Methylomonas sp. 11b: one gene and its partner. The protein of the gene in region 2 interacts with the protein of the main gene of each other region in a pairwise test. Links are inferred from orthologs where the notes say so. Each region holds a gene or a part of one and is shown on either strand. Other genes may lie near its edges.

Region 1 (3,269 bases), 2.7 Mb from region 2 along the record:
CCATTCAAATTGCGGACGCAACTCAAACACCTCGGCCATCAAGGCTTGGGCTTTAACGTTGCCGTCGCGCGTCACCGCCCGGCTGTATTCGTTTTCCACTTCATGCCGGCCATCGTTCAATTGCCGAATCAGCATCAAGGACGACTGCATCACATCCAGCGGTTCGAAACCGGCGATGACAATGGGCTTGGCGTAATGTTCAGAGAAGATTTCGTAGGGTTTGCTACCGATCACGCTGCTCACATGCGAGGGGCCAAGAAAAGCGTCGATAGCCACCGGCTCCGGCGCATCCAAAATAGCCTGCATTGCTGACGGGGTGAGTGCATGGTTGCAAAACACCGAGAAATTAGTCAGCCCTTCGGTCTGTGCCTGTTTGATGGCAACGGCTGTGGGCGGGGTGGTGGTCTCAAAGCCAATCGCAAAAAACACGACTTGCCGGTCCGGGTTATCCCGGGCGATTTTCAAGGCGTCTTGGGTGGAATAAACCATTCGAATATCGCCGCCGGCCGCTTTGGCTTTCATCAGACTTTGCCTGCCGCCACCCGGCACTCGCATCAGATCGGCATAAGTGCAGAGGATTACGTCGTGCTGTTCCACCAATTGAATCGCGTTGTCGATGCGTCCCGTCGGCAACACACACACCGGGCAGCCGGGGCCGTGAATGAACTCGACATTGCTCGGCATTAAATCCTGCACGCCGTAACGAAAAATCGCATGGGTATGGCCGCCGCAAAACTCCATTAGCCGGTAATGCCGATCTGGATTAACGGTTTGGGCAATGACCTGCGCCAATTGCTTTGCTACATCATGCTGACGGAATTCGTCGATGTACTTCATGATGCGCTTAGACCCGCTTCGGCAAACAATGCCAAGGTTTTCAGGGCTTCGTCCTCGTCGATCTTGTTTAGCGCGTAACCGACGTGCACCAGCACGTAATCGCCGACTTTCACATCATCCACCAAAGCCAACGACACTTCCACCTTGACGCCGTCCACCGACACCGTCGCCATCTGGGTCGCAAAATCAATATCGGTAATTTGGGCAGGTAGGGCTAAGCACATAGCGGTATTAAAATTTGCGGCAACGTCGGTTAAGCATACGCTATCCGCTGCAAGGCCATCTCCGCGCGCAACCAGGTCAACCAGTTTTCCATGCCCTCACCGGTCTTCGCCGATAAGGACAACACCTTGATGCGTGGGTTAACTTGCTTCGCATATTGGATGCATTGAGCACTGTCGAAATCCAAATAAGGCAGCAGATCAGTTTTGTTTAAGATCATCAAGTCGGCGGCGTGAAACATATCCGGGTATTTGATTGGCTTGTCTTCGCCCTCGGTGACCGACAGGATCACCACTTTATGCGCCTCACCCAAGTCAAAGGCCGATGGGCACACCAAGTTACCGACGTTTTCGATAAACAGCAGGCTATGCTCGGGTAGATTCAAACTTTCCAAACCGTGACCCACCCGATGCGCGTCCAAATGGCAGCCCTTGCCGGTATTGATTTGCAGTGCCGGCACGCCGGTAGCGCGAATGCGGTCGGCATCGCGGGCGGTTTGTTGGTCGCCTTCGATCACCGCGATGCTTAACTCCTCTTTCAACCGCAGAATGGTTTCGGTCAGGAGCGTGGTTTTGCCGGAGCCGGGACTGGACACCAGATTCAAAGCCAGCATGCCGCGTTCACTGAAATAGCGGCGGTTTTCGTCGGCATAACGATTGTTCTTAGCCAGAATATCCTGCTCAATCTGTACCATCCGTGCCTGCGTCAAACCTGGCGCATGAGAATGTTCTGCAGTATGTTCGTGACGATGATGTCCGTGGTCATGGCTGTGATCATGAGCATGCTCGTGATCGTGTGGTTCGTCGTGCGAGTGAATAGGGCCCTCGCCGCAGCCGCATACGCCGCACATTACTCTACCTCCAGTTCTTTAATTCGCATTTGATCGCCGTCGACGATTTGTAATTGATGACTGCCGCAGTGCGGGCATTCGTCGTATAACTGTCGCACCAGCACCTCACAGCCGCAGGGCATGCACCAAGCCACACCCGGCACGTCGATAATCTCCAAGCGGGCCTGGTCTGCGAGCGAACCTTGCATCACCACTTCAAAACTAAACCGCATCGCATCCGGCTCCACACCGGACAAAGCGCCAATCTCCAGCCACACGGTTTTGACTTTGGCAAATTGCTGGGCCTTGGCCTGTTGTTCGATAATCTGTAACACGCTCTCGCAGAGCGACATTTCGTGCATGATGATTGCTCTGTAAATTTCAGTTTTCCGGCGTTAACACCAGTCGGTATTGCACACAGGGGTCCACCGCGTTAATCAGCCATTCCGCCTGCTGCCGCAAGCCATCGACAGCGTCCGCTTGCAAAGACTTTAAACTTTGGGCCAACACACCATCGGGGTGAAAATTCCATTCGGTCGGAGCCACTATGCGGTAATCGTACACCCTGCCTTGACGCAACTCCAGGCGATGAATCAATAAGCCGCGCGCGGCTTGGACTTGCGCCAAGCCAACGTCATCAGCCGCGTATGCCGACATCATGCCAGCCATTGAGCTTATTCCCCGCGGGATTACTGCCACTTCCATTAACACGGCAACACAGCGCAGCAACAAACCATTGCCGTAACGGCTATGCAAATCCGCGAGCAAGGGTGACGCTTGCTGACGACTCAAAGGCGTCGTCTCAAAACAGCAACCCTGCCACTGCGGCGTCCGACAGAAGCCCAAAGGATCTGTGTTTTGCATCTGCCTGTCCAGTTCTGCCGGATCCAATTCCGGCAAACCCACCACAAGGCTGCTCCCCAGCGCCGGCCAATCGCGTTGATATACGGCATTCAATAGTTGCGCTGCCAATCCTGTATTTTCATCCAACCAGTCGCGCAAATGCGCTTCGTCCGAAATCGCCAGAAATCCGCTGAGGCCACCAGCAAAAATCGCTTGATCAATCAAGCTGGTCAATTCAACAAGCAAAGTCTGCAAAAACGGTCCGTCGATCTGCAACTGGCTATCCAGCTTAAACGCCTCGCCATCTTTAAATAAACACGATTTGAACTGTCTATCCAATTTTAAAAGCGCCGCAAGCGCGATCTTATCGGCAGGCTGGTCCAGCAAAACCGGCCAATCCAGTAATATCCGCCAAGCGTGTTCGCGGACCGTTTCCAGTTGCAGCAAACATTCCCGAGCGGCATCCGCTTCCGGCTCGGCGTCCAAGCTCAGCGTGGCGCGACAAGCCAGTAATGCGGCGTAAGCCTGAGCATTGCTA
Region 2 (3,165 bases):
GCGGCTAAACCCGAGTTACCCAAAGTAGCGCCGGAAACTAGCAAGCAGCTATCCATCTCGGACGTGCGCAGCATGGCTTTAGAAAACAATTTGGACCTGAAGATCGCCCAGGCCGACCCGAAAATCGCTGCCACCGCGGTTAGCGAAGAAGAAGCCAAATTCGACGATTTGATCTTTGCCAAGGCCAAATACGGTAAGAAAAACACACCCGCGCAAAATCTGGATGTGGTCAGTTTCACCCCGGTCGATCCCACTTCGCCGCTGAAGAATGAAATCGACAAACTCACCGCCGTGCCGCAGGAGACCGAAGTATTGGACATGGAAGCCGGCATCGTCATCCCATTGCGTACCGGCGCAAAAGTGACCGTCAGCTCGCCGTTCGACGGCAAACGCCAGTTTCGCGGCGTCGCTTCCGACCAATATCAAAATGCGCTGCGCTTCTCCATCAGCCAGCCCTTGCTGCGTGACGCCGGTATTTCCAATAACGTAGCAGGGATCCGCATCGCCCGTTACGAACAACAAGCGGTAGACGTAAAAACCCGCTTGCAGGCGATTCGAGTGTTGGCGATGGTCGAACGCGCATATTGGAGCCTGTATGTCGCCTGGGGCGAGTTGGACGTGCGCCGCCAACAGTACGAAAACGCCTCGAACAACCTGAACATGGTGAGAAAACGGGTGGCGGAAGGTTTGACCGCCAGCGTGGAAATCAACCGTGCGGAAATCGGCGTGGCCGAACGCCTGGAGTCGCTGATCATCGCCGAAACCAGCTTAAAAACCCGCCAGCGCCAGCTGAAATTATTATTGAACGCACCCGGTCTGGACCTGGACTCGCAAACCCTGCTGATCCCCGATACCTCGCCGACCCTGCTGGAATTTAATCTGGACCGCGAGCAGCTGGCACAACGCGCCTTGGACGGCCGTTTGGAATTGCTGGAACTGGAATTAAAGCTGGCCGCCGATTTGACCAAAATCGATTATCTCAGCAATCAAACCTTGCCGATGTTCATGCTGGATTACAACTACGCCGCGCTGGGCCGCGACACGTCGTCCTACGGCGGCGCTTTCGATCAGACCTTGAGCGGCAATTATTCGGATTGGTCGGTGGGCTTACGCGTGGAAATCCCACTTAGTAACGAACTGCGCCGGGCGCGTCTGGACCGGGCCGTGCAGGAGCGCATGCAGCGTCTGACCACCCAACAACTACGCGAATTGAGCGTACGCCGGGAAATCTACGACTCACTGGATCAAATGAGCCAGAACTGGCAACGCATTTTAGCCACCCGCCAAAACGTGGTGCTGGCCGGCTTGAATTACGATGCCGAGCTCAAGCAATTTAAGGAAGGCTTGCGCACCATGACGGAGGTGCTGGAAACCCTAACTAGGCTTGGCGAGGCTCAGCTGCGCGAAGTGCGGGCCATCGGCGACTATCAAGTGTCGATGATAGATTTGGCGTTTGCTACCGGCACCTTGCTGGGGCATAGCCGGGTGGATTTGGGCCTGAACACCACCCCTCATTAGGTGCTAGGTAAGCGATAAAAGCAGCGCGTTTACCGCTTACTGATTTGCAGCTAAGGGGCAGCTGCTAGTGATGACAACCTGAGCCATGGATATGGCCGTGGGCCACTTCATCGGCTGTCGCCGGCCTGACATCGATAACTTCCACATCAAAGGTCAAGTCTTCGCCGGCTAAAGGATGGTTACCGTCGATGGTAACATCGTCGCCGTCGATTTCGACGATGGTGATGATGCCGGGGCCGTGGCTAACGTCGGCATGAAACTGCATGCCAATATCGATATCCATACCGTCGAACATTTTTTTGGATACCACTTGGATCATTTCTTCGGACACTTCACCGTAAGCCTGATCGGCCGCTATAGTGACGTTGAATTTATCGCCTGCTTGCTTGCCGTGTAAAGCAGCTTCCAAACCCGCAATAATGTTGCCCGCGCCATGCAAATACAACAACGGCTCTTCGCCTCTGGAACTATCCAGCTGCTCACCGTCTTGGTTGGTTAAGGTATAATGGATGGAAACAGCCGTTTTGTCTGTGATTTGCATAAGCGTCTTCGCTGGATGAAAAAAAGCCGACATCATATAACCTTTTCCCCGAAAAAACATGTCACGCTGGCGACCGCCCCGCCCTAAATCTTCGCCGTACATCACCGCCGAAGGCTATCGCACCCTAGAAACCGAGCTAAAACAGCTCTGGGAACGGCGTAAAGATGTCACCATTGCGCTGTCAGCCGCTGCCGCAGAAGGTGATCGCTCGGAGAACGCCGAGTATATCTACCGGAAAAAGGAACTGCGGGAAATTGACCGGCGCATTCATTATCTCCAAAAACGTTTGCCATCTTTGACCGTGGTATCCGAGAAGCCGGCCAATCGTAATCAAGTGTTTTTCGGCGCCTGGGTGACTTTGGAATCGATGGACGGGCAGGAAATCACTTATCGCATCGTCGGTGCTGACGAAATTGACACCACCGGCGGCTTGATCAGCCTAGACTCGCCTTTGGCGACGGCCTTATTGAAGAAGATGCTGGACGACGAAATAACCGTCCGACACGCCGAGCAAGAAACGCGTTATTACATCACCGCCATTCGTTACTGAAATAGCATGAGTAAACAAGCCTCGTTTGCCCGTTTAAAGTGGTTTGTCTTCATTCTGTTATTGACTATTGTCGAAATTGGTCCGGTTCCGCTGATGGGTTTGACCCTGCTTTATATCGTGGCCTTTCGCCCACGCTGGTTCAAGGACTTGGTCGACCGAATTTATTCATGACAGAACCGCAATACCTGTTTGTCTACGGCACACTGCGCCGAAGCCGTCAAAATCAAATCCAACACCCGTTTCTCGCAGATTGCGATTACATCGGCGATGCATTTATCCACGGCGAACTATACGAAATTGATGCTTATCCGGGCGCTATTGCTGGCGGAACAAAGCTGGTCAAAGGCGAACTGTATCTGATGCAAAACTCCGAGCACACGCTGTCGGCTCTGGATATTTACGAAGAATGCGCTTCAGATTTTCCGCAGCCGCACGAATATATCCGCCGTGAACTACAGGTAAGTTTGCCGGATGGACAATCCGTTTTGGCTTGGACCTATCTTTACAATCGTCCCGTGAACGAACTAATGCGCATCCACAGCGGCGACTACCTAAA

Evidence for each region.
Region 1: the proteins of METH11B_RS0105010 (region 2) and hypB interact in binary tests that used the Escherichia coli proteins (3 or more experiments, as listed by UniProt). The link is inferred for Methylomonas sp. 11b from one-to-one orthologs.

What each region holds. Positions count from the first base shown.
Region 1 is NZ_KI911557.1:3,812,526-3,815,794, reverse strand. Bases 1-2,946 are described here. They hold hypB (hydrogenase nickel incorporation protein HypB), read right to left. Parts: upstream 1,910-2,946; coding sequence 1,091-1,909; downstream 1-1,090. Other genes in these bases: METH11B_RS0118320 (nickel-dependent hydrogenase large subunit), read right to left, coding at 2,270-2,946; hypA (hydrogenase maturation nickel metallochaperone HypA), read right to left, coding at 1,909-2,250; METH11B_RS0118335 (HypC/HybG/HupF family hydrogenase formation chaperone), read right to left, coding at 834-1,061; hypD (hydrogenase formation protein HypD), read right to left, coding at 1-837. Also shown: more of METH11B_RS0118320, read right to left, coding at 2,947-3,269. UniProt on the Escherichia coli protein: Involved in the maturation of [NiFe] hydrogenases. Required for nickel insertion into the metal center of the hydrogenase. Exhibits a low intrinsic GTPase activity, which is essential for nickel insertion.
Region 2 is NZ_KI911557.1:1,084,763-1,087,927, forward strand. What follows is about bases 322-3,163. They hold METH11B_RS0105010 (FKBP-type peptidyl-prolyl cis-trans isomerase), read right to left. Parts: upstream 2,060-3,163; coding sequence 1,583-2,059; downstream 322-1,582. Other genes in these bases: METH11B_RS0105005 (TolC family protein), read left to right, coding at 322-1,518; greB (transcription elongation factor GreB), read left to right, coding at 2,118-2,609; METH11B_RS29375 (hypothetical protein), read left to right, coding at 2,616-2,780; METH11B_RS0105025 (gamma-glutamylcyclotransferase family protein), read left to right, coding at 2,777-3,163. Also shown: more of METH11B_RS0105005, read left to right, coding at 1-321; more of METH11B_RS0105025, read left to right, coding at 3,164-3,165. UniProt on the Escherichia coli protein: Folding helper with both chaperone and peptidyl-prolyl cis-trans isomerase (PPIase) activities. Chaperone activity prevents aggregation of unfolded or partially folded proteins and promotes their correct folding.